DNA from 3 places in the Marinilactibacillus sp. 15R genome. Region 1 is predicted to be linked to each of the others. Evidence: a T-box and tRNA genes for the amino acid it is inferred to sense, from the RefSeq annotation. Region 1 holds a T-box; the other regions hold tRNA genes.
What was found. A T-box is a leader RNA that pairs with one kind of tRNA and senses whether it is charged. The one in region 1 lies ahead of thrS (threonine--tRNA ligase), so its partner is inferred to be a tRNA-Thr.
Positions count from the first base shown of each region.

Region 2: it encodes a tRNA-Thr, which carries the amino acid that the T-box ahead of thrS (threonine--tRNA ligase) is inferred to sense. The anticodon was not compared.
Region 3: it encodes a tRNA-Thr, which carries the amino acid that the T-box ahead of thrS (threonine--tRNA ligase) is inferred to sense. The anticodon was not compared.

Region 1 covers NZ_CP017761.1:1,521,491-1,530,974, forward strand. The annotation lists gene polA (DNA polymerase I) at 1-979, shown strand, start outside; gene mutM (DNA-formamidopyrimidine glycosylase) at 1,055-1,894, shown strand; gene coaE (dephospho-CoA kinase) at 1,937-2,542, shown strand; gene nrdR (transcriptional regulator NrdR) at 2,604-3,068, shown strand; gene BKP56_RS07555 (replication initiation and membrane attachment family protein) at 3,107-4,531, shown strand; gene dnaI (primosomal protein DnaI) at 4,531-5,460, shown strand; T-box leader at 5,518-5,744, shown strand; gene thrS (threonine--tRNA ligase) at 5,841-7,769, shown strand; gene infC (translation initiation factor IF-3) at 8,061-8,564, shown strand; gene rpmI (50S ribosomal protein L35) at 8,591-8,791, shown strand; gene rplT (50S ribosomal protein L20) at 8,847-9,206, shown strand; gene BKP56_RS07585 (IS4 family transposase) at 9,440-9,484, opposite strand, start outside.
Region 2 covers NZ_CP017761.1:1,401,450-1,410,933, forward strand. The annotation lists rRNA gene BKP56_RS06765 (23S ribosomal RNA) at 1-1,240, shown strand, start outside; rRNA gene rrf (5S ribosomal RNA) at 1,471-1,586, shown strand; tRNA gene BKP56_RS06775 (tRNA-Val) at 1,611-1,683, shown strand; tRNA gene BKP56_RS06780 (tRNA-Lys) at 1,691-1,763, shown strand; tRNA gene BKP56_RS06785 (tRNA-Leu) at 1,804-1,885, shown strand; tRNA gene BKP56_RS06790 (tRNA-Thr) at 1,909-1,981, shown strand; tRNA gene BKP56_RS06795 (tRNA-Gly) at 1,989-2,060, shown strand; tRNA gene BKP56_RS06800 (tRNA-Leu) at 2,138-2,223, shown strand; tRNA gene BKP56_RS06805 (tRNA-Arg) at 2,237-2,310, shown strand; tRNA gene BKP56_RS06810 (tRNA-Pro) at 2,346-2,419, shown strand; tRNA gene BKP56_RS06815 (tRNA-Met) at 2,468-2,541, shown strand; tRNA gene BKP56_RS06820 (tRNA-Ile) at 2,558-2,631, shown strand; tRNA gene BKP56_RS06825 (tRNA-Met) at 2,650-2,722, shown strand; tRNA gene BKP56_RS06830 (tRNA-Asp) at 2,780-2,852, shown strand; tRNA gene BKP56_RS06835 (tRNA-Gly) at 2,864-2,934, shown strand; tRNA gene BKP56_RS06840 (tRNA-Ile) at 2,944-3,017, shown strand; tRNA gene BKP56_RS06845 (tRNA-Ser) at 3,043-3,131, shown strand; tRNA gene BKP56_RS06850 (tRNA-Glu) at 3,146-3,217, shown strand; tRNA gene BKP56_RS06855 (tRNA-Ser) at 3,248-3,337, shown strand; tRNA gene BKP56_RS06860 (tRNA-Asp) at 3,368-3,440, shown strand; tRNA gene BKP56_RS06865 (tRNA-Phe) at 3,446-3,518, shown strand; tRNA gene BKP56_RS06870 (tRNA-Gly) at 3,531-3,601, shown strand; gene BKP56_RS06875 (IS110 family transposase) at 3,956-4,972, shown strand; gene BKP56_RS06880 (IS4 family transposase) at 5,069-6,175, shown strand; gene BKP56_RS13790 (hypothetical protein) at 6,358-6,543, shown strand; gene BKP56_RS06885 (ISL3 family transposase) at 6,750-8,081, opposite strand; partial or broken gene BKP56_RS06890 (glycosyltransferase family 4 protein) at 8,212-8,649, shown strand; gene BKP56_RS06895 (IS30 family transposase) at 8,838-9,484, opposite strand, start outside.
Region 3 covers NZ_CP017761.1:429,908-439,391, reverse strand. The annotation lists gene serS (serine--tRNA ligase) at 1-952, shown strand, start outside; gene msrA (peptide-methionine (S)-S-oxide reductase MsrA) at 1,091-1,573, shown strand; rRNA gene rrf (5S ribosomal RNA) at 1,738-1,853, shown strand; tRNA gene BKP56_RS02175 (tRNA-Val) at 1,877-1,949, shown strand; tRNA gene BKP56_RS02170 (tRNA-Lys) at 1,959-2,031, shown strand; tRNA gene BKP56_RS02165 (tRNA-Leu) at 2,057-2,138, shown strand; tRNA gene BKP56_RS02160 (tRNA-Thr) at 2,160-2,232, shown strand; tRNA gene BKP56_RS02155 (tRNA-Gly) at 2,240-2,311, shown strand; tRNA gene BKP56_RS02150 (tRNA-Leu) at 2,388-2,473, shown strand; tRNA gene BKP56_RS02145 (tRNA-Arg) at 2,486-2,559, shown strand; tRNA gene BKP56_RS02140 (tRNA-Pro) at 2,593-2,666, shown strand; tRNA gene BKP56_RS02135 (tRNA-Met) at 2,695-2,768, shown strand; tRNA gene BKP56_RS02130 (tRNA-Ile) at 2,787-2,860, shown strand; tRNA gene BKP56_RS02125 (tRNA-Met) at 2,884-2,956, shown strand; tRNA gene BKP56_RS02120 (tRNA-Gly) at 3,135-3,205, shown strand; tRNA gene BKP56_RS02115 (tRNA-Ile) at 3,216-3,289, shown strand; tRNA gene BKP56_RS02110 (tRNA-Glu) at 3,314-3,385, shown strand; tRNA gene BKP56_RS02105 (tRNA-Ser) at 3,416-3,505, shown strand; tRNA gene BKP56_RS02100 (tRNA-Met) at 3,598-3,670, shown strand; tRNA gene BKP56_RS02095 (tRNA-Asp) at 3,757-3,829, shown strand; tRNA gene BKP56_RS02090 (tRNA-Phe) at 3,847-3,919, shown strand; tRNA gene BKP56_RS02085 (tRNA-Tyr) at 3,922-4,002, shown strand; tRNA gene BKP56_RS02080 (tRNA-Trp) at 4,008-4,078, shown strand; tRNA gene BKP56_RS02075 (tRNA-His) at 4,117-4,189, shown strand; tRNA gene BKP56_RS02070 (tRNA-Gln) at 4,200-4,272, shown strand; tRNA gene BKP56_RS02065 (tRNA-Cys) at 4,318-4,388, shown strand; tRNA gene BKP56_RS02060 (tRNA-Leu) at 4,414-4,498, shown strand; rRNA gene BKP56_RS02055 (16S ribosomal RNA) at 4,829-6,380, shown strand; rRNA gene BKP56_RS02050 (23S ribosomal RNA) at 6,597-9,484, shown strand, end outside.

The DNA of each region.
Region 1 (9,484 bases):
AGGCTATTCTACGGCTCAAGATGTTTTGGAAAAATTAAAGGATCAAGCTCCGATAGTAGAATTTATTCTACAATATAGACAGATTGCTAAGATACAATCCACTTATATTGAAGGATTGCTCAAAGTAATCAACACTGAAACGAAAAGAATCCATACACGTTATTTACAGACTGTAGCTAGAACTGGAAGACTAAGTTCAGTCGATCCAAATTTACAGAATATTCCGGTTAGATTAGAAGAAGGACGTAAAATTAGAGAAGCTTTTATTCCTAGAAAAGAAGGATGGAAAATTTTTGCTTCTGATTATTCTCAAATAGAACTACGTGTTTTAGCACACATTTCTGACGATGAGCATTTAAAACAAGCATTTATAGATGAACAGGATATTCATACTAGTACAGCTATGAGAGTATTTGACTTGGAAGATTCTAGCAAAGTAACAGCTAATATGAGAAGAGACGCTAAAGCAGTTAACTTTGGTATTGTATACGGAATTAGTGACTATGGTCTTTCACAGAGTCTGAACATTACCCGAAAAGAAGCACAAGAATATATTGACACGTATTTCAATCGTTTTCCAGGAGTTAAATCGTTCATCGATGATATTATTAGGGAAGCAAAAGATAAAGGATTTGTTGAAACATTATTTCACCGAAGACGTTATCTTCCAGATATCAATTCAAGAAACTTTAATTTAAGAACTTTTGCAGAGCGGACAGCTATGAACACACCAATACAAGGAAGCGCTGCAGATATTTTGAAAGTAGCAATGATCGATATGGCTAAGCGAATTAAAGATGAAGGCATGGAAGCGACTATGCTCCTTCAAGTACATGATGAACTGATTTTTGAAGCACCAGAAGAAGAAATTCCAGTGCTGGAAAAACTTGTTAAAGAAGTAATGGAAAATGCAGTTGAACTATCGGTTCCTTTAAAAGTTGAAAGTAGTTGGGGTAAAAGTTGGTATGAAGCAAAATAAAAAATATTAAGACTAAGAAGCGGGAATTTTCTCGCTTTTTTGCCTGTATAAAGGGAAAATGAAAGGAAGAAACAAGTGCCTGAATTACCAGAAGTAGAAAGCGTTAGAAGAGGTCTTGAACGTTTATTAAAAGGCAAGCAAATCACTGAAGTTATTGTTTTTTGGGAACGGATTATAGCAGAACCTAAAGAGATCAGTGAGTTTAAAAAAGATATACAAGGTCAAAAAATTCATTCCATTGATCGTAGAGGTAAATTTTTGTTATTTAACCTAACAGATTTTGTTCTAATTTCTCATCTTAGAATGGAAGGTAAATATAGACTTGAAAAAAAAGATACGCCTATCTCAAAGTATACGCATGTTATTTTCAAGTTGGATAGTGGAGAAGAATTGAGATATTTGGATGTAAGAAAATTTGGAAGAATGTCTCTGGTCTCTCACGAAGTAGTTTTTAAGCATCCTTCATTGATTAAACTAGGACCAGAACCGATAAAAGAAGCTTTGACAATTGAAACCTTGGGTCAGGAATTGAAAAAAAGAAAAAAGGCGATAAAAGCTACACTATTAGATCAATCTGTTATAGCCGGAATTGGTAATATATACGCAGATGAAATTTTGTTCGATGCAAAAATAAATCCCTCTCGTATAACCAATACGCTCTCGGAAGTAGAAATATCCAGATTGACTCATTCAGTTTTAAAAGTTATAGATAAAGCAGTGAAAGCTGGAGGAACAACGATTCGCACGTATGAAAATGTTTTTGGAGAATTAGGAACCTATCAGACTAGTCTTAAGGTATATGGTAGAACAGGTCTAGAATGTGTTAGGTGTCAAACAATCATTGAAAAAACAAAAATTGCCCAAAGAGGAACGCATTTTTGTCCTAATTGTCAGAAAATGCCAAGTGAAAGATAAGTAGCTTATGTTAAAACCAATTTACACAAAAGGAAGAGGATAATGACACATATATTAGGACTAACAGGCGGAATAGCTAGTGGAAAATCAACGGTCAGCCAGATTTTCAAAAAGTATAACTTTAAAATTGTGGATGCTGATGTTGGAGCAAGAAAAATTTTAGATCCTGGAACTAAGGGTTTAGAAGAAGTAGTCAAAATTTTTGGAGAGCAGATACTTTTAGAATCTGGATACCTTGATAGAGTTAAATTAGGTCAGATCATATTTAATGATGCGAAAAAAAGAAATCAATTAGATCAATGTCTAGTCCATCATATTCGAGAATGGATTGTATCAGAAAAAAATAAGTTAATTGATCAAAATGAATCTTTGATTATTTTAGATATCCCTTTATTGATTGAAGCCCATTATGAAAATGAAGTAGATGAAATAATGGTTGTAGCTGTCAATGAGGAAACTCAGTTGAAAAGGTTAATGAAACGAAATGACTTTACACCAGAAGAAGCAAAAATGAGAATTGCGTCTCAAATACCTTTATCCGAGAAAATCAAAATGGCAGACATTGTTATTTATAATGAAGGAACAATAGAGGAAACCGAAGCACAAGTCGTTAAGTGGCTCATTAGTAAAGGGTATTACAGCGAATAAAGCTATGGTATAATAAATATAACTAAAAATCAGATAGATTATAAGAAAAGGACTGATGATTGTGCAATGTCCTCGCTGCCAAAATAACGGAAGTAGAGTCGTTGATAGTCGACCTGCTGATGATAATAAAGCTATTCGTAGACGTCGAGAATGCGAGAAATGCGGATTCCGATTTACAACATTTGAGAGACTAGAACAACCACCTATACTGGTTGTCAAGAAAAATGGAACACGTGAAGAATTTAGCCGTGAAAAGCTGTTGCGTGGTTTGAGAAGAGCTTTTGAAAAGCGTCCTGTTACTGCTGAAGAACAAGAAAGAATTGTTAATCGTGTAGAATACAAAATCAGAGATCATGGTGATAGTGAAATACGTTCAACGAAAATCGGTGAGTATGTAATGGAAGAATTAGCTGATTTAGATGATGTTGCATATATAAGATTTGCTAGTGTATACAGACAATTCAAAGACATAGAAGTATTTATGAAAGAAATGCAGGAATTAGAAAAAAAACGAAAAGATCACTAAATGGATAAAACTAACTGGAATGAAAGGGGAATGAAAAAGTGAATTATCCATGGCAGCATGTAAAACCAAAAGATTATTTTTTATTAAGACAGTCTCATCCCCTTTCTGACCAGGATGTCAGAGTGTTAACAACTATATATCAGCCTCTGATCGGTAACGCTGCATATGCACTTTATATGCTCTTAAAAGAGTCTTTACAAAGTAGTGCGGAGTGGACTAGTGGAAAACCGTTATCAGAGTTGTTGACTATACTTGATATGGGTATACCTGAATTGTATCAGGCACGAGTTCGCTTGGAAGGCCTTGGATTGTTGAATGTCTATAAAAGCAAGAAAGAATCAGATCAGTATTTACTTGAATTAAAGCCTCCATTAACAGCTGCTCAATTTTTCAATGATCATATGATGAAACTGATTTTGTTTGAAAAAGTTGGAGAAAAAATGTTTAAAGACATCAGAGAACAGTTTACCAGCAGAGAACCACTTGAAGAAGAGTTTGAAGAGATTACTAAATCTTTTTTAGATGTGTATCATTTCAATATTCAAAAGCATAATCAGCTGACTGCAGCTGATCTGGAAAATAATTTCACTGAAGCTAATTCATTCTCTGCAGCTAAAGAAGTAGTTAAACAAAGTGATTTCGACTGGTCCTTCTTTATTGAAGGATTGAATAGTCATTTTATTGATAAAAAGTCGATTAATAAAGAAATCAAAGAACTGATTCTTTCGTTACATGAAATGTATGGATTGAATGAAATGGAACTTCAAAAATACGTACTTCAAGCAACTGATATAGAATCTTCAATTGTAAATAAAAATAAGTTGTCTCAAGAGGTTCAGCAAGACTTCCATCGAAAACAAGCAAATAAAGTACAATTAACTGATAATATTGATCAAACGATAAAGGCAGAACAAACAAAACAAACTAATCGTCGCTATCGTTTGAGTCAAACTGGTTTTAATGATCATGAGATTGAAGTAATTCTGCATGCTGAAGAAGTGAAGCCAGGAGAATATCTTAGTTCAATCAAATCGCAGAAGGGCGGATTTGTTTCAAGTAATGAACTTTATGTAATTAAAGAGTTGGTAGAACACTCTTCTCTTCCGACATCGGTTATCAATATCTTGATTAATTATGTTTTAATCGGGAAAAATGCTCCAGTATTAGAAAAGAGTCTGGCACTTAAAGTGGCTAATGATTGGGCGATTAGCGGCATAGCCTCACCTGAAGATGCACTGCAGAAAGTAAAACAATTGTATACTCAAACCAGAGAAGCTAAGCGTACAAGACAAAACACTTATGCGTCACAATCTAAAAGTAAAAAAACTTACATCAAAAATGAGACTTTACCTGAATGGGCTACAGAAGAAAATAAAGGCGAAGAAGTCGATAAAGAGAAACAAGAAGAATTCAGGAAACGATTGGAACGTATCCGTAACCGTAAGAAAGGCGGTGGTGAGTAGTGGAAAGTATTCGCAAACAGTTAGATAGCATGATGAATTCAAACAAAATGACTGAAAGATACGAAGAAATCATTCGCAATGAGGTTTTTAAAGATCCAGATGTAAGAAAATTCTTAGCGGAAAATAGTGAAATCCTTGATAAAGAAGCTATTGAGCGAAGTGCAGCTAAGCTCTATGAATTTGTGGTTGAAAAAAAGAAAGCTGCCGCTCAAAGTGGAGAACTCATGCCGGGGTATGTTCCGAAACTTTTAATAAATAATAAGCGTATAGATGTGACATATGAACCTTCTACTGATTTGACAAATCGTCAGAAACAAACAGCGATCAATAAAAGGATTCACTCTATGTATATGCCAAAAGACATAAAAAATTTCAGTATTGATCATTTTGAGAGTACTCCTGGCAGAAATGAGGCTGTGGAAAGAGCGTACGACTTTATTGATCAGTATCTTGAAAATCCGGATGAATTCCAACAAGGTCTTTATCTATATGGAAAGTTTGGTGTAGGCAAGACTTTCCTGCTTGGAGCGATTGCACATGAACTTTCTGAACAGGGATATCCTTCTACGTTGGTACACTTTCCTAGTTTTGCTGTTGAAATGAAAAACTCTATAGGACAAAATACAACAGAAGAAAAGCTGACGGTCTTCAAAAAGGCAAAAATCTTAATGATTGATGATATAGGAGCTGATTCAATGTCAAGTTGGATCCGTGACGATATTTTAGGGGTTATATTACAATATAGAATGCAAGAACAACTTCCAACTTTTTTCTCATCTAATTTTGATATGGCTCATTTAGAAAATGAGCATTTCAGAGTAACACAGCGTGGAGAAAATGAGCCACTGAAAGCGAAAAGAATTATGGAACGTATTAAGTTTCTATCAAAAGAAGTAGAGATGACTGGTGATAATAGAAGACATTCTTAAAATAAAAAAGTATTGAAAGAATGAAAGAAGCGTGTTATTCTACTATTAATCAAATTTTATAAAGCTTAGAGAAAGATACCTTTTTAGGAATTTATTACCAAGAGAGGAAGACAGTAGCTGAAAGTCTTCTATAATAAACCTGAAATTGACCCCTTTCGAGCGCTGTCTTGAACCAAGTAAAGGCAGACGTTACTCTGCGTTAAAGAGCTGAACGAAGTTAGAAGATAGTATTTCTTATTTTCTATGAAGTTGGGTGGAACCACGTTATAAATCACGTCCCATTGAGTAAGTTTTTCTTATTCAATGGGACTTTTTGTATATTTTAAACTTATAAAACTCATTGAATAAATGAAATCACATTATAACTAGGAGGAAATTCAATGTCAGAAATAACAGTTAAACTACCAGATGGTTCTATAAAAGAAGTAGAATCAGGTGCAACTCCAAAAGATATAGCGAGCAGTATCGCAAAGTCACTTGAAAAAAAGGGACTGGCTGGAAAGTGGAATGGGGAGTTAGTTGATTATAATCAACCTTTAAAGGAAGACGGGGAATTGGAGATCGTTACACCTGATCATGAAAATGCTCTTGAAGTATTAAGACACTCAACAGCCCACTTAATGGCTCAAGCAATCAAAAGACTATATCCAGATGTGAAATTTGGAGTAGGTCCGGCAATTGACACGGGATTTTATTATGACACTGATTCAGAACAGCCAATTGTTGAAGAAGACTTGGAAAAAATCGAAAAAGAAATGATGGCAATCGTTAAAGAAAATTTACCCATTGTTCGTAAAGAAATTTCTAGAGAAGAAGCACTTGATTTATTTAAAAATGATCCTTATAAAGTTGAATTGATTACTGACTTACCTGAAGACGAAGTAATCTCTATCTATGAGCAGGGAGAATTTGCGGATCTGTGCAGAGGTGTTCATGTTCCTTCAACTGGCCGTATTCAAGTCTTCAAATTACTTTCATTAGCAGGTGCTTATTGGAGAGGCAACTCTGATAATAAAATGATGCAGCGGATTTACGGTACAGCATTCTTTGATAAGAAAGCGTTGAAAGAATTCTTGAAAATGCGTGAAGAAGCAAAAGAACGAGATCACCGTAAATTAGGTAAAGAATTAGATATCTTTATGCTTTCACCAGAAGTAGGATCAGGTCTTCCATTTTGGTTACCTAAAGGAGCAACGATTCGCCGTGTGATCGAGCGCTATATTACAGATAAAGAAATTAGTATGGGCTATCAGCATGTCTATACGCCAATCATGGCGAACGTTGACTTTTATAAGAAATCAGGACACTGGGATCATTATCATGAAGATATGTTTCCACCAATGGATATGGGTGATGGAGAAATGCTAGTCCTACGTCCGATGAATTGTCCGCATCATATGATGGTCTTCAAAAATGATGTAAGAAGTTACCGTGATCTACCAATCAGAATAGCAGAATTAGGTCAGATGCATCGCTATGAAAAAAGCGGGGCTTTGTCAGGTTTGCAGCGCGTTCGTGAGATGACATTAAATGATGCGCATGTATTCGTTAGACCAGATCAAATCAAAGAAGAATTTCGTCGCGTGATTGAGTTAATGTTGGCTGTTTATGATGACTTTGATATTAAAGACTATCGATTCCGTCTGAGCTACCGTGATCCTGAAAATACTGAGAAATATTTTGATGATGATGCAATGTGGAATAAAGCTCAGTCTATGTTAAAGGAGACACTTGATGAAATGGGGCTTGAATACTTTGAAGCCATTGGAGAAGCTGCGTTTTATGGTCCAAAACTAGACGTTCAAGTAAAAACTGCTCTTGGAATTGAAGAAACATTATCTACTGTACAGCTGGATTTCTTATTACCAGAAAGATTTGATCTAACTTATGTGGGTGAAGATGGACAGGATACACATAGACCTGTTGTAATCCATCGTGGTGTAGTTTCAACAATGGAACGGTTTGTTGCTTATCTGATAGAAAGATACAAAGGTGCATTCCCGACATGGTTGGCTCCTGTACAAGCAAAAATTATCCCAGTTAATTTAGATATCCATGCTGATTATGCCAATGAACTAAATGAAGAATTAGCGGCAAAAGGCTTACGTGTTGAAATTGATAATCGCAATGAAAAAATGGGCTATAAGATCCGACACGCTCAAACACTTAAAATTCCTTATCAAATTATTGTTGGCGATAGTGAAGTTGAAAGTAATAGTGTAAGTGTTCGTAAATATGGTGAAAAAGAAACAAACACTTATCCTAAAGCAGAATTCATCTCTCGGATTTTATCAGAATCAGTAAAATAAATTAAATAATTAAGTATGTATTGACATACTATTGATATTCTGGTATTATATAAGAGTTGAGAAAACGAAGCAGAAGCGCCCGCTTCTCGCCTTTAGGATTTAAATCCTAGGGCAGATATCGAACGTATATAATTCAGAGTAACCGAGTGTTGCTTTGAGTATCAGACTGGATGAAGCAATTCATTCTCTGATAGCGGAGATAAAGAGGGGGCTTTTATTAAAAAGTCTCCTCTTTTTTTCTGCCGTGCTTTCTCGCAAATATTTTGGAGGTGAACCACCATAGCAAAAGACATGATTGTCAACGATCGTATTCGTGCAAAAGAAGTACGTTTGATCGGCAAAGACGGTGAACAGATTGGGGTAATCCAACGCAACGAGGCAATGAGGTTAGCTGAAGATGCCAATTTAGATTTAGTTCTAGTTGCACCAAATGCTAAACCACCAGTGGCTCGTGTTATGGATTATGGTAAATATCGCTACGAATTACAAAAGAAAGAACGTGAAGCAAGAAAGAATCAGAAAGTCGTTAACGTCAAAGAGATTCGCTTGAGTCCAACTATTGATGATCACGATTTCAATACGAAATTGCGTAACGCTCGTAAATTTTTGGAAAAAGGCGATAAAGTGAAAGTATCTATTCGATTCCGTGGACGTGCGATTACTCACAAGGAAATTGGACGTGAAGTATTAGAACGTATGGCGGAAGAAGCGTCTGACATTTCACAAGTCGAATCGAAAGCTAAAATGGATGGCCGTAGCATGTTCTTAATGCTTGCACCGACATCTGAGAAATAAGACAAAAGTGTAGGAGGAAGACAATAATGCCTAAGCAAAAAACACATAAAGGTTCAGCAAAACGTTTTAAAAGAACAGGTTCTGGCAAACTGAAACGTAGCCACGCAAAACGTAGTCACATGTTTGCAAATAAATCTCAAAAACAAAAACGTCACTTACGTAAATCTGCAATGGTTTCACACAGTGACTTTAAACGTATTAGACAACAACTTGCTAAAATGAAATAAGAATTGTACGAGCGCTTTTTCTCTTTCAAAAGCGCAACCAAGGAGGAAATGAAGAATGGCACGAGTTAAAGGTGGAGTAGTTACTCGTAGACGTCGTAATCGCGTCTTGAAGTTAGCTAAAGGGTACTACGGAGCAAAGCATCGCTTGTTCAAAGTTGCAAAACAACAAGTAATGAAATCATATCAATATGCATATAGAGACCGTAAACAAAATAAACGTAACTTCCGTAGATTATGGATTGCACGTATTAACGCTGCGGCACGTATGAACGGTTTAAGCTACTCAAAATTCATGCACGGACTTAAACTTGCTGAAATCGATATGAACCGTAAAATGTTAGCTGAATTAGCAGTGAGCGATGCAGCAGCATTTACTACATTAGCTGAACAAGCTAAAGAAGCATTATCTAAATAGTTTTTAATAATATACAAAATATCCTCGTTTAATTAAACGAGGATATTTTTATATAGAAATCACTAGTGTTGCATAAAACTTAGAATAAATGATTTTTATACATTGTTACTTTAATCACAAGTAGTTTTCATTAAAATTTCCAAAAAAGTCAATTGCTGGCGCAAGGGATGACTTTTTCCAGAAATTTTTAGGGTTATTCAGTTGTCGCTTAGTCTATTTGCACTTTCTTTCACTTAACCAGGTGCGAACGATGCTTTGAAACACTCAAACGGTTCATA
Region 2 (9,484 bases), 120 kb from region 1:
AATCCTAAGGTGATCGAGAGAACTCTCGTTAAGGAACTCGGCAAAATGACCCCGTAACTTCGGGAAAAGGGGTGCTGACCAACTGGTCAGCCGCAGTGAATAGGCCCAAGCGACTGTTTACCAAAAACACAGGTCTCTGCTAATTCGAAAGAAGATGTATAGGGGCTGACACCTGCCCGGTGCTGGAAGGTTAAGAGGAAAGGTTAGCTTCGGCGAAGCTTTGAATTGAAGCCCCAGTAAACGGCGGCCGTAACTATAACGGTCCTAAGGTAGCGAAATTCCTTGTCGGGTAAGTTCCGACCCGCACGAAAGGTGTAACGATTTGGGCACTGTCTCAACGAGAGACTCGGTGAAATTATAGTACCTGTGAAGATGCAGGTTACCCGCGACAGGACGGAAAGACCCCATGGAGCTTTACTGTAGTTTGATATTGAGTGTCTGTACAGCTTGTACAGGATAGGTAGGAGCCAATGAAACCAGGACGCCAGTCTTGGTGGAGGCAATGGTGGGATACTACCCTCGCTGTATGGCCACTCTAACCCGCAACCGTCAACCGGTTGGGAGACAGTGTCAGATGGGCAGTTTGACTGGGGCGGTCGCCTCCTAAAGAGTAACGGAGGCGCCCAAAGGTTCCCTCAGAATGGTTGGAAATCATTCGAAGAGTGTAAAGGCAGAAGGGAGCTTGACTGCGAGACTTACAAGTCGAGCAGGGACGAAAGTCGGGCTTAGTGATCCGGTGGTTCCGTATGGAAGGGCCATCGCTCAACGGATAAAAGCTACCCTGGGGATAACAGGCTTATCTCCCCCAAGAGTTCACATCGACGGGGAGGTTTGGCACCTCGATGTCGGCTCGTCGCATCCTGGGGCTGTAGTCGGTCCCAAGGGTTGGGCTGTTCGCCCATTAAAGCGGCACGCGAGCTGGGTTCAGAACGTCGTGAGACAGTTCGGTCCCTATCCGTCGCGGGCGTTGGAGATTTGAGAAGAGCTATCCTTAGTACGAGAGGACCGGGATGGACATACCGCTGGTGTACCAGTTGTCTTGCCAAAGGCATCGCTGGGTAGCTATGTGTGGACGGGATAAACGCTGAAAGCATCTAAGCGTGAAGCCCCCTTCAAGATGAGATCTCCCATTCCTTTAAGGAAGTAAGATCCCTGAGAGATGATCAGGTAGATAGGCTGGAAGTGGAAGTACAGTGATGTATGGAGCGGACCAGTACTAATCGATCGAGGACTTAACCACAATATATAAAGTGGAACGAGACGTTCAGGCTTGCTCGAAATACAAAAGACGTTCTTTAGCGGTCCCTAGACAGCTGAAGAGAGTCGAAGTATTTCTGAGAAGCCTGGCGAGTGAAACTGGAATAAAGTGGGAAAAGCGTATGATGGTGTTGTAGACAAACTTGTTTGGAAAGTTCAACTATCTAGTTTTCAGAGAACAACGTTCTCTAAAAGATATAAAAAGAGTCATTGTGCGGTGATGATGGCGGGAAGGATCCACCTGTTCCCATTCCGAACACAGCCGTTAAGCTTCCCAGCGCCGAGGATAGTGAGGGGTTTCCCCTTGTGAAAGCAGGACGTTGCCGTGCAGCTCTTTTAATATTTTGATTTATGGAGGCTTAGCTCAGTTGGGAGAGCATCTGCCTTACAAGCAGAGGGTCAGCGGTTCGAGCCCGTTAGCCTCCATTTTTTTGAGCCATTAGCTCAGTCGGTAGAGCATCTGACTTTTAATCAGAGGGTCGCAGGTTCGAACCCTGCATGGCTCATAGCACAAAAAGTGTGAAATTTGAATTCTAAGAAGATATAGCGGATGTGGCGGAATTGGCAGACGCACTAGATTTAGGATCTAGCGCTTCACGGCGTGGGGGTTCAAGTCCCTCCATCCGCATAGCTTTAAAAATTTTCTAATATGCCGGCTTAGCTCAGTTGGTAGAGCAACTGATTTGTAATCAGTAGGTCGAGGGTTCGACTCCTTTAGCCGGCATCATTTAGCGAAAGTAGTTCAGTGGTAGAACATCACCTTGCCAAGGTGGGGGTCGCGGGTTCGAATCCCGTCTTTCGCTTGATTGGTTTTGATTTTAAAGGCCAGCTACTTAAATAAAAATATATGATCTACAATGTTTTATGCCCTTACTTATAAGCCGGGGTGGCGGAATTGGTAGACGCACAGGACTTAAAATCCTGCGGTGAGTTTTCACCGTGCCGGTTCGACTCCGGCCCTCGGCACTTAACTTAATACGCACCCTTAGCTCAATTGGATAGAGTACCTGACTACGAATCAGGCGGTTAGAGGTTCGACTCCTCTAGGGTGCATCTCTTTCCAAATGGAAAGTAGAAAAATGGACATACGGGAAGTAGCTCAGCTTGGTAGAGCACTTGGTTTGGGACCAAGGGGTCGCAGGTTCGAATCCTGTCTTCCCGATTTCTTATGAAGAAAGCACCGGTCAATACTTTTCTTACATAGGATAATGGCGGTGTAGCTCAGCTGGCTAGAGCGTACGGTTCATACCCGTGAGGTCGTGGGTTCGATTCCCTCCGCCGCTATATTTATGTAGTAAGCGGACCTTTAGCTCAGTTGGTTAGAGCAGACGGCTCATAACCGTCCGGTCGCAGGTTCGAGTCCTGCAAGGTCCATTTTAACTTTTATATTATCGCGGGGTAGAGCAGCTGGCAGCTCGTCGGGCTCATAACCCGGAGGTCGCAGGTTCGAATCCTGTCCCCGCAATTTTCATGATTGTTGTTGCTTTAGTAATTTACAGCATGATATATATTTTGAAATCAAGGTCCCGTAGTGTAGCGGTTATCACGCCTGCCTGTCACGCAGGAGATCGCGGGTTCGAATCCCGTCGGGACCGTCTAACATAATGCGGGTGTAGTTTAGTGGTAAAACCACAGCCTTCCAAGCTGTTGTCGCGAGTTCGATTCTCGTCACCCGCTTTTTGTTTGGGGCCTATAGCTCAGCTGGTTAGAGCGCACGCCTGATAAGCGTGAGGTCGGTGGTTCGAGTCCACTTAGGCCCATTTCGTATCAATATTATATTGGTATGGGGAAGTACTCAAGTGGCTGAAGAGGCGCCCCTGCTAAGGGTGTAGGTCGGTTTTCCCGGCGCGAGGGTTCAAATCCCTCCTTCTCCGTTTTTTATCTTTAAGGCCCCTTGGTCAAGCGGTTAAGACACCGCCCTTTCACGGCGGTAACACGGGTTCGAATCCCGTAGGGGTCATTAGTGAATAGTCACTATATAGTTTTTGCTGGAGGATTACCCAAGTCCGGCTTAAGGGAACGGTCTTGAAAACCGTCAGGTGTGTAAAAACGCGCGTGGGTTCGAATCCCACATCCTCCTTCTTATATAAAATGAATAGTTAGAAATCAAGGTCCCGTAGTGTAGCGGTTATCACGCCTGCCTGTCACGCAGGAGATCGCGGGTTCGAATCCCGTCGGGACCGTTTTTGGCGCAGTAGCTCAGTTGGTAGAGCAACGGATTGAAGCTCCGTGTGTCGGCAGTTCGACTCTGTCCTGCGCCATTTTTTCGCTTTGCGAGTGTAGTTTAGTGGTAAAACTACAGCCTTCCAAGCTGTTGTCGCGAGTTCGATTCTCGTCACTCGCTTTATAAGAAAGACCTGTTTATAAAATAAGATTAAAAGTATAATCCGATAGAAATCGGATTATACTTTTTTTATTTTATAATTAAGAAAGAAACTGGTTCTCTGTCAAACATACTAAGATTAGTAGTGTAATATCCACGACGGTGGATATGCACTACTATTTTTTTATATAGTAGAGGTGAAGATGAGGCCGTCAACGTTAGAAGACCATGAGTCTGCATGTCAAACTGGCCCCTTCACTATCCTTGATTGAATCAGTTTGAAGTATGTTGGTCCTTTGAGATCGTCTATAGGAAAGTGGAATCGTTAAGGCATAGTGGAGTACTTCAATTTAATATAGAAAGGAGCGAAAATAAATGAGAGTCATGGCTTTAGATGTAAGTAAAGGAAAAAGTTATGTTGTTATTTATGAAGAAGAATTGTGTGTTGCAGAATGGGAAATTAAGCACAATCAAGAAGGGTTTAACCAACTTAAAAGCCAGCTTTGTAAAGAAACTACTGAAGTAGTTTTTGAAGCTACAGGTGTTTATTCTAAACAGATTGAGTCTTTTTTTAAGACTGAGCGGATTTCGTATTGTATCCTAAACCCATTATTAGCTAAAAAACAAACCGATGGTTTGCGTGGCAATAAAACAGATAAAGTAGATGCACATAAATTAGCACAGTCACATTATCGTTTTGATCGTGAAAAAAAGAATCATCAGACCTCAATCTATTCAGAGATACATGAAGTATCTATTTTGTATGATGAGGTTCACGCTAATCTAATAAAACAAAGAGTACAACTTCACGCCGTTCTCCAACAGTGTTTTCCAGAGATAGAGACGCTGTATTCTAGTAACCTATCTAAATATGCATTAAATATTATTGAGCGTTTTCCTCATCCTGCATATATTAAAGAGTTAAGTAAAACAAGGATAAAAAATATAATTCTCGCAAGCACTAAAAAAAATATCTCAAAAGAAGAAGCTCTACTGAAAGCAGATCAACTAATTCATTTAGCAGATGTATCTTATCCAGCAGTAGATAAAGATCATTTTTTAGTAACTAAAGTTCAATACAGAATTAAGCAGATACAACAGTTATTTGATACAAAAGAACGATTATCTAAAAAAATGATTGAACAGTCAAAAAAGCTTAATGAATTTTCAGTATTAGTTAGTATTCCTGGGATAGGCCCTCTAACGGCCGCGTTAATTATTTCTGAATTAGGGGATATCAGACGATTTTCTACTTCAAATCAGTTGAACGCTTATGTTGGAATTGATATACGCACTCATCAATCTGGAACGATGAGAAAGAAAGACCGAATAAATAAACGTGGGAATGCCCGCGCTAGAAAGATATTATTTTTTACTATTCGAAATCACTAGTGTTGCATTAAATAATTTAACTGTTTCAACACATAAAAAAGTCCTTTATAATGGGGTTGGATGACTTATCCAAGACCAAAACAAAGGACTTATAGCATGGATAAGTATAAAACAAAAATGACGATAAATAAATGGTTTTCGTACATTTCTTTAGAAAAATTAAGTGAAACGTCTCGACAGGTTATCGGTCAGTTTAATCGCTATTCAAAAAAGTTAACGTTTAAGAAAGTACTGAAACTCTTTCTCTATGCGATTAATGATGAAACCGATAGCCTACGGCATTTGGATCAACAGTTGGTCAACCCAAAATTAAAAAAAGTGATGGGTATTGAGTCTATTAGCTATTCTCAATTGTCACGTGCCCTGCGAAAGATGGAACCCTCCGTATTGATGGATATTTTCACGCAATTACTTTCACTGGTTCATGAAAAAACAGCGGTGCAATCAAAAGAAAGAGTGTTCTTAATTGATTCGTCCACTTTTTCACTGAATAAAACGCGGTATCCCTGGGGCACGTTTCGCCCGACTAAGTCGGGAATCAAACTGCACTTAAAAGTCTGTCATATGAAAGAAGGATGGGTGCACCCTGAACAATTCGAACTGTCCAATGCCTCTGAACACGACCATGATCACTTGAACGTCTTTATTAATGAGAAACGGGCGACCTATGTTTTTGATCGCGGGTATCTGGATTTCACTCAGTTTGATCAAATGAACTGGGAGGGCTACTTTTTCGTCTCCCGCATTAAAAAGAATACAGCCGTTCATGTTCAAGCGCACTTGGAAGTGTCTCATGAATCAGGGATTATCAGTGACCAATTGGTTCAGCTGGGCAAATCGACCTACCTGACGGGGTTGTTTCGTTTAATAACGATTGAACGTAAGCATCGATCGAATCTGCGTATCCTGACGAACCGAATGGATCTTTCAGCAGAGGACATCGGAAAAATGTATCAATCAAGATGGCAGATCGAGTTGTTTTTCAAGCATATCAAACAACATTTGACCATTAAAACGTACTATTCACAGTCTGAACAAGGTGTAGAGAATCAGGTGATTCTTGCGATGATAGTCTACTTATTGACGTTACTGATGAAACTTGAATTAAGGTTGAAATCAAGCCTCTTCACAATTTTGAGACAAATCAGAGCGTTACAGTATGAACCGTTTGAGTGTTTCAAAGCATCGTTCGCACCTGGTTAAGTGAAAGAAAGTGCAAATAGACTAAGCGACAACTGAATAACCCTAAAAATTTCTGGAAAAAGTCATCCCTTGCGCCAGCAATTGACTTTTTTGGAAATTTTAATGAAAACTACTTGTGATTAAAGTAACAATATATAAAAATCATTTATTCTAAGTTTTATGCAACACTAGTGATTCGAAATATGTTAAAAACTCAAAAAACTGCACCCAACCATATTGTTGATTACTATTATAAATTAAAAAAACAACCTTACTCCAAAAGAGATAAAGTTGCTGTAATAGCTTGCATGAACAAGCTGTTAAAAGTTACTCATTATTTAGTTAATAAAAATGAGTTATATGATTATGCTAAGTCCCCACATAGCTAATCTTTATATTAATAGTATACATGCCTAGCTTGTAAAAAAAAGCATAACCGCTAGGTTTATTTAGTATGTAAAAAGGTAACTTAATAGGTGTCAACTTGATACAGATATAAATTAATAAGAGTTATGACTTGACTGCACCTAGGAACAACGTTGGTAAAGAATAAAGTCAAATAATAATAGATTTTGGAAGAGGATGTACAACGAGCTTACGCTGCTGTATGTTCTCTTTCTTTTTCTATCATTTTGATTTTATTTCTGATTGGTTTTAAATTGAAGTGCAGGATAATGCGATTTTTATAATGAATAAAGTTACCGTAACCATAGGCTACCCGGTTCAATACTTTGATCTTGTTATTGATTCCCTCTATCTTTCCATTGTTATAAGGATAATAGAAGGTATTTTGGATATAAGGGAAATGAGCGCTCAACGTCTTTAAACTAGTTTTCATGTATCCAGATAGTTCAGGAGAAGCTGGTTGATCTAAAACAGTTCTTAACTGTTTTGAGTCATTGTGTTCGACGGCTTTAAGAATAGCTTGATACATTGTATAAGTTGCTTTTAGTTCTGGATCGTACGCCAACATCTCAGAAACGATTGCTGATTCCAGACGCTGTCCGAACATGGGAAAGTATTGATAGCTAGTATAAGACAACTCGGACTCTTTCTTCAGTAGTTTCTTCCAGAAGCGTTTGAGTCGTCTGTACTTCTTTTGGTCTTCTCCATTGGACGTTCGAAGTCGATTCATGACTTTTACGCGTGTTTTGTTCATCGCTCGGTTCACGAGCTGAACGATATGAAATCGATCAATAATGATATCAGCGTTTGGAAACAGTTCAGGGATGAAGCTGACGTAACTGGCATTCATGTCTGTCGTAATCGTTTTGACCTGATTTCTCTGGTTTTGGCTGTATCGAGAACAGAAGTGATCTTTGATTGTACGAGTATCTTTGCTTTCTAAAATATCTAGTATCGTTCCTGTTACGACATCAATATACTCAAAAGCCATTTGCCCATTTCCATACTTAAACTCATCAAAAGACAAGTTCTCCGGCAATGAATGATAGTAAGGTCGATAATACTTCACCTGTTCATTGATGATTCTTTGAATCGTTGTGGAAGAGACATTCGTCTCTTCTGCCAAGCTCTTGATCGAACGAGCATCAGCTGACTTCGCCAGTATTTCTGCTTTGATAAAATTAGAGATAAAACACGCCTCTTTTACAATCGGTGTTTCCGCAGTAAATGTTGCTTCACAAGATGTACACTTGAACCGCTGCTTTTTCACTCTGAGATAGGTCGGGTAAATGCCAGATATTGGAAAAGTGATTCTAGAAGTCTGAGTCCCATTTTTATAGATAGAGAAGTCCTTGTTTGGTTCCTGACATTTCTTACATTCCGTAGGAATATAAGTCAATGTACAGTCTATAAATTTACATTTCTTTTGTTTGTGTATCCCATAAGACACGCAGTTATCTTCGAAAATCATGTTTTTGTCTTGAATATCTAGTACATTTTGCATATCATTTGATGTAGGCAAGTGAGTTCCTCCTATGGATATTTGGTTTTTGTCGACTATTATTCTACAGGAGAACTCACTTGTTTTCTATTTTCTGAGACAAAAAAAGACGCCAGTGATTTCTCACCAACGTCATATATTATAGAACCGTGAAAAGGAGAAATTGCGGGAAAAGTTAGGTATCAGTCAAAACGATTTTATTGTAGTTGGAGTAGGTCAGATCCAAAAACGAAAAGGAATCGACGATTTTATTGCTTTAGCGAAACAAAATCCTCAAATCAAGTTTATTTGGTTAGGTGGTTTTTCGTTTGGAAGAATCACTGATGGGTACGAAAAATATAAATCTATTTATGAGAATCCACCGGAGAATGTTATTTTCACAGGGATTATTGTACGAAAAGAATTAGCTGAATACTATAATGTAGCTAACTTATTTTTACTTCCTTCTTATAATGAATTATTTCCAATGAGTATATTGGAAGCTTTCAGTTGTGGTTTGCCAGTAATGGTTAGAGATTTAAATCTATATCAAGATATTATTAACGGCTATTATATGTCTTTTACCGATTTAGATGATTTGAATAAAAAATCCAAAATTTCAAGTTTAAGTTAGCCACTTAGTAAAACTAAATTTCATGCGATATTTGACGGTTACTATCTGTGTAGTGAGGGCTTGATAATGAGCTGAGACATGATAGTCTTTTGACAAGCTGGCTTCAGCCAGCTCTACAGCTTTAAAATCATGTCGAAGGAGGCTCGTTGTCAAGCCCTCACGGGTTAAGCCACTTGCTTTTCTAATCGTAAGGCATTGACGAAACACTCATGAGGTGTTTTATAATCCAATATTTTTCTGGGATAATCGTTCATCCATTGTTGTATACGCAAGCATTGTGCTTCTGAGACTCGACCAATCGGCTTCCCTTTGGGAATGAAACGACGAATGAATTTATGCTGGTTCTCACTTGTTCCCCGTTCAAACGATGCATAGGGATGACTAAAATAGATGTCTAAAGTATCCTTTAAGGCCTCATAAAGTCCTGCAAACTCAGAACCGTTATCAGATGTTATCGTTTTAAATAATGTAGAGAATGTATGACCTGATCGTTTTTGAAGGTCACGAATCGCCTGATTAACCGATTCCTGATCTTTTCCATTTACTTTTAAGATGACTTCAAATCGGGTCTGTCGTTCAGCCAAAGTGAGCAGTACAGCATCGGTCTTTTCTTTATTACCTACTACTGTATCAATTTCCCAGTGACCAAACGATTCACGGGTATCGATTTCTTTTGGTCGACGATCAATCGATGGGCCGAGAACGCGTTTATTTGGCCGTTTCTTTTGAGCAGAAACCTTTGGTTTCCGAGATAACTTTTCCAGCAAATCAATGTTTTTCGTTCTCATAATTCCTCTATCTATCCAGCCAT
Region 3 (9,484 bases), 1.1 Mb from region 1:
TTCTTTGCCAGTTGGTGCAGATGAAGACTCTAATGAAGAAGTCCGCAGATGGGGTAACGGAACCAACGAACAATTTGACTTTGAACCGAAACCACATTGGGAGATTGGAACGGATTTAGATATTCTAGATTTTGAAAGAGGAGCAAAAGTAGCGAAGAGCCGGTTTTTATACTATAAAGGCTTAGGTGCACGTTTAGAAAGAGCACTTTACAACTTTATGCTGGATGTTCATACAGAAGAACATGGTTATTACGAAATGATTCCACCTTATTTAGCTAATGAAGAATCATTATATGCTACAGGACAATTTCCAAAATTCAAAGAAGATGTATTCCAGATTCAAGATTCTGCATTAACGTTGATTCCTACAGCAGAAGTACCGTTGACGAATTACTACAGAAATGAAATTTTAGAAGAGACTGATTTACCTAAATACTTCACTGCATTAACACCTTCTTTCCGTTCCGAAGCTGGAAGTGCCGGTCGTGATACTCGTGGTTTAATCAGACTCCACCAATTCAATAAAGTTGAAATGGTAAAACTTGCCAAACCAGAAGAATCTTATGAGGAATTGGAGAAAATGACTGCCAATGCAGAAGCTATCTTGAAAAAGCTGAATTTACCATATAGAGTCGTTTTGCTTTCAACAGGAGATACTGGATTTGCCGCTGCTAAAACCTACGATTTGGAAGTATGGATTCCAGCCCAGAATACCTATAGAGAAATTAGCTCATGTTCAAATACTGAAGCGTTTCAGGCGAGAAGGGCGAAAATTCGCTATAGACGTGAAGAAGACGGCAAAATTGATTTTGTCCATACTCTTAATGGATCTGGATTAGCTATTGGGAGAACAGTAGCAGCAATTCTGGAAAATTATCAGCAAGAAGACGGTTCTGTCAAAGTCCCAGAAGTTCTGGTACCATATATGGGTGGAGTAACAGTTATAAAATGATTTAGACTTGTAAGTGTTTTTAATTAAATACTTAAGGGTTTTGATGATATACTATAAAGGAAGAAATTGATCAGGAGGGATAATGTGTCTGATAAAAATTTTGAAACAGCAATTTTTGCTGGTGGGTGTTTTTGGTGTATGGTAAAACCTTTTGATTCATTACCTGGGATTGAGAAAGTTGTTTCTGGGTATACTGGGGGAACTGTTGAAAATCCCACTTATAGTCAAGTGACATCTGGAAAAACAGGACATACTGAAGCGGTAGAAATTACGTACGACCCTTCTAAAATATCTTATGAAGAGCTTGTAGAGATTTATTGGCATCAAACCGACCCTACTGACGCCGGTGGGCAATTTGCTGACAGAGGCGATTCCTATCGACCAGTTATTTTTTACAAATCTGAGGAGCAAAAAGAAAAAGCAGAAAAATCAAAAGAGGCACTAGAACAAAGTGGTAAGTTCAGTGAACCAATTGTGACTTCAATAGAACCAGCGCATCCTTTTTATAAAGCAGAAGAATATCATCAAGACTTTTATAAAAAAGAATCCGCCCACTATAATCGTTATAGTAGAGGGTCTGGGAGAGTTGGTTTTATAGAACAGAACTGGGGAAATCAATAAAGAGCGAACAGCCATTTGTTTGTTTGAAATGCCGAGGAATTTGTTCTCGGCATTTTTATTTTTGAAAAAATCAGTAAAAATGATTGACAAAGATACAAGGCCATTGTATTATATAAGAGTTGCTGCTAATTGATTATTTCATTAAGCACTGACAGCTTAAATTGTATAGCGGTTATGGCGAGAAGGATCCACCTGTTCCCATTTCGAACACAGAAGTTAAGCTTCTCAGCGCCGAGGATAGTGAAGGGTTTCTCTTTGCGAAAGCAGGACGTCGTTATGCAAAGTACTTCTAAAAGTACTAATGGAGGTTTAGCTCAGTTGGGAGAGCATCTGCCTTACAAGCAGAGGGTCAGCGGTTCGAGCCCGTTAACCTCCATAGTCTTCTGAGACATTAGCTCAGTCGGTAGAGCATCTGACTTTTAATCAGAGGGTCGCAGGTTCGAACCCTGCATGTCTCATTACACTATAAGTGTAACAAGCAACGCGGATGTGGCGGAATTGGCAGACGCACTAGATTTAGGATCTAGCGCTTCACGGCGTGGGGGTTCAAGTCCCTCCATCCGCATAGCTTTGAATTTTCTAATATGCCGGCTTAGCTCAGTTGGTAGAGCAACTGATTTGTAATCAGTAGGTCGAGGGTTCGACTCCTTTAGCCGGCATCATTTAGCGAAAGTAGTTCAGTGGTAGAACATCACCTTGCCAAGGTGGGGGTCGCGGGTTCGAATCCCGTCTTTCGCTTGGATACTTACTATTAAAATCAAAAACAACAGCAAGTTGAAAATTATTTAGTTCTACTAAGTGTAAACACCTTTTAGCCGGGGTGGCGGAATTGGTAGACGCACAGGACTTAAAATCCTGCGGTGAGTTTTCACCGTGCCGGTTCGACTCCGGCCCTCGGCACTAGTTTTATTCGCACCCTTAGCTCAATTGGATAGAGTACCTGACTACGAATCAGGCGGTTAGAGGTTCGACTCCTCTAGGGTGCATCTTTCCGAATGGGGAGTAAAAGAGTGGATATACGGGAAGTAGCTCAGCTTGGTAGAGCACTTGGTTTGGGACCAAGGGGTCGCAGGTTCGAATCCTGTCTTCCCGATAGTTATCTTTTATAACTATCATAAATTGGCGGTGTAGCTCAGCTGGCTAGAGCGTACGGTTCATACCCGTGAGGTCGTGGGTTCGACTCCCTCCGCCGCTATAAATTTTACAGGAAATCGGACCTTTAGCTCAGTTGGTTAGAGCAGACGGCTCATAACCGTCCGGTCGCAGGTTCGAGTCCTGCAAGGTCCACTTTCGAATCATATACTTTTTATCGCGGGGTAGAGCAGCTGGCAGCTCGTCGGGCTCATAACCCGGAGGTCGCAGGTTCGAATCCTGTCCCCGCAATTGTCATGGTTGTTATTGCTTTAGCAATTTGCAGCATGATACATATGGGTAAAACCCACAGTTTCTTATAGTTAGTTTTTAAATAAAGGTCCCGTAATGTAGCGAATATCATACTTGTCTTTTTGTGTAAGAGATCGCGAGTTCGACTATTCCCGTTGGGACTACTTCCTAATGTAACGCGGGTGTAGTTTAGTGGTAAAACCACAGCCTTCCAAGCTGTTGTCGCGAGTTCGATTCTCGTCACCCGCTTTTTTGTTTGGGGCCTATAGCTCAGCTGGTTAGAGCGCACGCCTGATAAGCGTGAGGTCGGTGGTTCGAGTCCACTTAGGCCCATTAGTTTTAAAATGATATTATACTGGCCCCTTGGTCAAGCGGTTAAGACACCGCCCTTTCACGGCGGTAACACGGGTTCGAATCCCGTAGGGGTCATTAGTGATTAATCACTATATAGTTTTTGCTGGAGGATTACCCAAGTCCGGCTTAAGGGAACGGTCTTGAAAACCGTCAGGTGTGTAAAAACGCGCGTGGGTTCGAATCCCACATCCTCCTTTATCTTGCAGCACTAGTTATTTAGCGGGATCAGAGATACAATGTGTATAGGAATTAACCACTGTGTTTATTAGAATGCTTGCATTCATCATCGCGGGGTAGAGCAGCTGGCAGCTCGTCGGGCTCATAACCCGGAGGTCGCAGGTTCGAATCCTGTCCCCGCAATTGTCATGGTTATAGGTGCTTTGGTAATTTAAAGCATGATAGATATTTGAATCTATAGTATCAAACTATGAAAGTTTTAAAGACAAGGTCCCGTAGTGTAGCGGTTATCACGCCTGCCTGTCACGCAGGAGATCGCGGGTTCGAATCCCGTCGGGACCGTTAGAAATATTTTCCAAGGCGCAGTAGCTCAGTTGGTAGAGCAACGGATTGAAGCTCCGTGTGTCGGCAGTTCGACTCTGTCCTGCGCCATTGGAGGGATAGCGAAGTGGCTAAACGCGGCGGACTGTAAATCCGCTCCTTCGGGTTCGTAGGTTCGAATCCTACTCCCTCCATTTTTAGGGATATAGTTTAACGGTAAAACTACGGTCTCCAAAACCGTCAATGTGGGTTCGATTCCTACTATCCCTGTGAAACATTAGAATTACAATACAAAATTTGATATTTTGGCGATTGTGGCGAAGTGGTTAACGCACCGGGTTGTGGTCTCGGCATTCGTGGGTTCGATCCCCATCAGTCGCCCTTGTAACATTGGGCTATAGCCAAGCGGTAAGGCAGCGGGTTTTGATCCCGTCATTCCCCAGGTTCGAATCCTGGTAGCCCAGTTTCATTTTGTTTTTTACTTAGTATTTCAAAGTGGATAAATGTATGGCGGTATAGCCAAGTGGTAAGGCAGAGGTCTGCAAAACCTTCATCACCGGTTCAAATCCGGTTACCGCCTTGTCTTTTAGTTTCATTATTAACAGGCCGGCGTGGCGGAATTGGCAGACGCGCTGGACTCAAAATCCAGTGCCCGTTAAGGGCGTGCCGGTTCGACCCCGGCCGCCGGTATTGAAAATGAATTTAATTTATTTTCAAAAAATGTTTGACAAATGGTTAAGCAAATGGTATTATAAATAGGTTGCTGACAACGACATAAGCATCACTTGGTAAATTGGAAACGAAAGAAATTCAAAAAAAGTGTTGACATCGAATCGGCAACGTGGTATGATATAAAAGTTGCTGACAAACAAGGCAACGACTTATAAAGTAGTAGATCTTTGAAAACTGAACAAAGTAAAAACAACCAAATGTGCAGGGGTCTTCGATTCTTTATTGGATCAAGACAACTATCGGATGAACAAGGTTCATCCACAATTAATACAATGAGCTTTTCAAACTTAAAACGAGAGTTTGATCCTGGCTCAGGACGAACGCTGGCGGTATGCCTAATACATGCAAGTCGAACGATGAAATTCTCTGCTTGCAGAGAATGGATTAGTGGCGAACGGGTGAGTAACACGTGGGTAACCTGCCCATAAGAGGGGGATAACATTCGGAAACGGATGCTAATACCGCATAGGTCTTTGAGACGCCTGTCTCTTAGATGAAAGGTGGCTTCGGCTGCCGCTTATGGATGGACCCGCGGCGTATTAGCTAGTTGGTGAGGTAATGGCTCACCAAGGCTGTGATACGTAGCCGACCTGAGAGGGTGATCGGCCACACTGGGACTGAGACACGGCCCAGACTCCTACGGGAGGCAGCAGTAGGGAATCTTCCACAATGGGTGAAAACCTGATGGAGCAATACCGCGTGAGTGAAGAAGGTCTTCGGATCGTAAAGCTCTGTTGTTAGAGAAGAATAAGTCGGGTAGTAACTGCCCCGGCCTTGACGGTATCTAACCAGAAAGTCACGGCTAACTACGTGCCAGCAGCCGCGGTAATACGTAGGTGACAAGCGTTGTCCGGATTTATTGGGCGTAAAGCGAGCGCAGGCGGTCTTTTAAGTCTGATGTGAAAGCCCACGGCTCAACCGTGGAGGGTCATTGGAAACTGGAAGACTTGAATGCAGAAGAGGAAAGTGGAATTCCATGTGTAGCGGTGAAATGCGTAGATATATGGAGGAACACCAGTGGCGAAGGCGACTTTCTGGTCTGTAATTGACGCTGAGGCTCGAAAGCGTGGGGAGCGAACAGGATTAGATACCCTGGTAGTCCACGCCGTAAACGATGAGTGCTAAGTGTTGGAGGGTTTCCGCCCTTCAGTGCTGGAGCTAACGCATTAAGCACTCCGCCTGGGGAGTACGGCCGCAAGGCTGAAACTCAAAGGAATTGACGGGGACCCGCACAAGCGGTGGAGCATGTGGTTTAATTCGAAGCAACGCGAAGAACCTTACCAGGTCTTGACATCCTCTGAACACTCTAGAGATAGAGCTTTCCCTTCGGGGACAGAGTGACAGGTGGTGCATGGTTGTCGTCAGCTCGTGTCGTGAGATGTTGGGTTAAGTCCCGTAACGAGCGCAACCCCTATTGTTAGTTGCCAGCATTCAGTTGGGCACTCTAGCGAGACTGCCGGTGATAAACCGGAGGAAGGCGGGGATGACGTCAAATCATCATGCCCCTTATGACCTGGGCTACACACGTGCTACAATGGATGGTACAACGAGTTGCGAGACCGCGAGGTTTAGCTAATCTCCTAAAGCCATTCTCAGTTCGGATTGCAGGCTGCAACTCGCCTGCATGAAGCTGGAATCGCTAGTAATCGCGGATCAGAACGCCGCGGTGAATACGTTCCCGGGTCTTGTACACACCGCCCGTCACACCACGAGAGTCTGTAACACCCGAAGTCGGTAGGGTAACCCTTTTGGGAGCCAGCCGCCGAAGGTGGGATGGATGATTGGGGTGAAGTCGTAACAAGGTAGCCGTATCGGAAGGTGCGGCTGGATCACCTCCTTTCTAAGGGTATTGCCTTAAGGGCAAACGGAACCTTGCACAGGTGTTTTACTTTGTTTAGTTTTGAAGGATTTATTCCTTCTATATATTTGTTCTTTGAAAACTGGATAGTTGAATTAATACAAACATGTTAAGTAACAACACCGAGATTAACAATTGAGAACAGTTTTGTTCCTTGAATGAAACTCTCATCGCTAATAATCATACGCTTAACCACCAGGTTAAGTGAATAAGGGCGCACGGTGGATGCCTTGGCACTAGGAGCCGACGAAGGACGGGACGAACACCGATATGCTTTGGGGAGCTGTAAGTGAGCTTTGATCCAAAGATTTCCGAATGGGGGAACCCATCACCAATCATAGGGTGATATCTTTTCAGTGAATACATAGCTGGAGAGAAGGTAGACGTGGGGAACTGAAACATCTCAGTACCTGCAGGAAGAGAAAGCAAATGCGATTCCCTGAGTAGCGGCGAGCGAAACGGGAAGAGGCCAAACCAGAGAGCTTGCTCTCTGGGGTTGTAGGACCGGCGATATGGACGAGTGAAGATAGTAGAAACAGTTGGAATGCTGTGCGGAACAGGGTGAAAGCCCCGTATACGACATCTGATCTTACCTAGCTGGTATCCTGAGTACGGCGGAACACGAGAAATTCCGTCGGAATCCGGGAGGACCATCTCCCAAGCCTAAATACTCCCTAGTGACCGATAGTGAACCAGTACCGTGAGGGAAAGGTGAAAAGAACCCCGGAAGGGGAGTGAAACAGCACCTGAAACCGTGTGCTTACAAGTAGTCAAAGCCCTTTTACGGGTGATGGCGTACCTTTTGTAGAATGGACCGGCGAGTGACGATGTCATGCAAGGTTAAGCCGAAGAGGTGGAGCCGCAGCGAAAGCGAGTCTGAATAGGGCGTTTAGTATGCCGTCGTCGACCCGAAACCAAGTGACCTACCCATGTCCAGGGTGAAGGTGCAGTGAAATGCACTGGAGGCCCGAACCCACGTACGTTGAAAAGTGCGGGGATGAGGTGTGGGTAGCGGAGAAATTCCAATCGAACTTGGAGATAGCTGGTTCTCTCCGAAATAGCTTTAGGGCTAGCCTCGGATAGTGCATCGTGGAGGTAGAGCGACTGTTTGGACTAGGGGCCCTTATCGGGTTACCGAATCCTGATAAACTCCGAATGCCACTGATGTAGATCCGGGAGTCACACTGCGAGTGATAAGATCCGTAGTGGAAAGGGAAACAGCCCAGACCGTCGGTTAAGGTCCCAAAATCCTTGTTAAGTGGAAAAGGATGTGGGGCTGCTCAGACAACTAGGATGTTGGCTCAGAAGCAGCCATCATTTAAAGAGTGCGTAATAGCTCACTAGTCGAGTGGCCCTGCGCCGAAAATTTACCGGGGCTAAACAAGGTACCGAAACCACGGATAGAACCAATGGTTCTATGGTAGGAGAGCGTTCTAAGGGCATTGAAGCAAGATCGTGAGGACTTGTGGAGCGCTTAGAAGTGAGAATGCCGGTATGAGTAGCGAAACACGGGTGAGAATCCCGTGCACCGAATGACTAAGGTTTCCTGGGGAAGGCTCGTCCTCCCAGGGTTAGTCGGGACCTAAGCTGAGGCCGATAGGCGTAGGCGATGGACAACAGGTAGAGATTCCTGTACCAGTCTGCTTTGTTTGAACAATGGAGGGACGCAGGAGGCTAAGATAAGCACGCTGTTGGATATGCGTGCCCAAGCAACAAGTCTGAGTAGGAGTCAAATGCTTCTACTCACACGGACAAGTTGTGATGGGGAGGGAACTTATAGTACCGAAGTATCTGATGTCACACTGTCAAGAAAAGCTTCTAGTTAGAAGTAGGCTGCCCGTACCGCAAACCGACACAGGTAGTCGAGGAGAGAATCCTAAGGTGATCGAGAGAACTCTCGTTAAGGAACTCGGCAAAATGACCCCGTAACTTCGGGAGAAGGGGTGCTGACCAACTGGTCAGCCGCAGTGAATAGGCCCAAGCGACTGTTTACCAAAAACACAGGTCTCTGCTAATTCGAAAGAAGATGTATAGGGGCTGACACCTGCCCGGTGCTGGAAGGTTAAGAGGAAAGGTTAGCTTCGGCGAAGCTTTGAATTGAAGCCCCAGTAAACGGCGGCCGTAACTATAACGGTCCTAAGGTAGCGAAATTCCTTGTCGGGTAAGTTCCGACCCGCACGAAAGGTGTAACGATTTGGGCACTGTCTCAACGAGAGACTCGGTGAAATTATAGTACCTGTGAAGATGCAGGTTACCCGCGACAGGACGGAAAGACCCCATGGAGCTTTACTGTAGTTTGATATTGAGTGTCTGTACAGCTTGTACAGGATAGGTAGGAGCCAATGAAACCAGGACGCCAGTCTTGGTGGAGGCAATGGTGGGATACTACCCTCGCTGTATGGCCACTCTAACCCGCAACCGTCAACCGGTTGGGAGACAGTGTCAGATGGGCAGTTTGACTGGGGCGGTCGCCTCCTAAAGAGTAACGGAGGCGCCCAAAGGTTCCCTCAGAATGGTTGGAAATCATTCGAAGAGTGTAAAGGCAGAAGGGAGCTTGACTGCGAGACTTACAAGTCGAGCAGGGACGAAAGTCGGGCTTAGTGATCCGGTGGTTCCGTATGGAAGGGCCATCGCTCAACGGATAAAAGCTACCCTGGGGATAACAGGCTTATCTCCCCCAAGAGTTCACATCGACGGGGAGGTTTGGCACCTCGATGTCGGCTCGTCGCATCCTGGGGCTGTAGTCGGTCCCAAGGGTTGGGCTGTTCGCCCATTAAAGCGGCACGCGAGCTGGGTTCAGAACGTCGTGAGACAGTTCGGTCCCTATCCGTCGCGGGCGTTGGAGATTTGAGAAGAGCTATCCTTAGTACGAGAGGACCGGGATGGACATACCGCTGGTGTACCAGTTGTCTTGCCAAAGGCATCGCTGGGTAGCTATGTGTGGACGGGATAAACGCTGAAAGCATCTAAGCGTGAAGCCCCCTTCAAGATGAGATCTCCCATTCCTTTAAGGAAGTAAGATCCCTGAGAGATGATCAGGTAGATAGGCTGGAAGTGGAAGTACAGTGATGTATGGAGCGGACCAG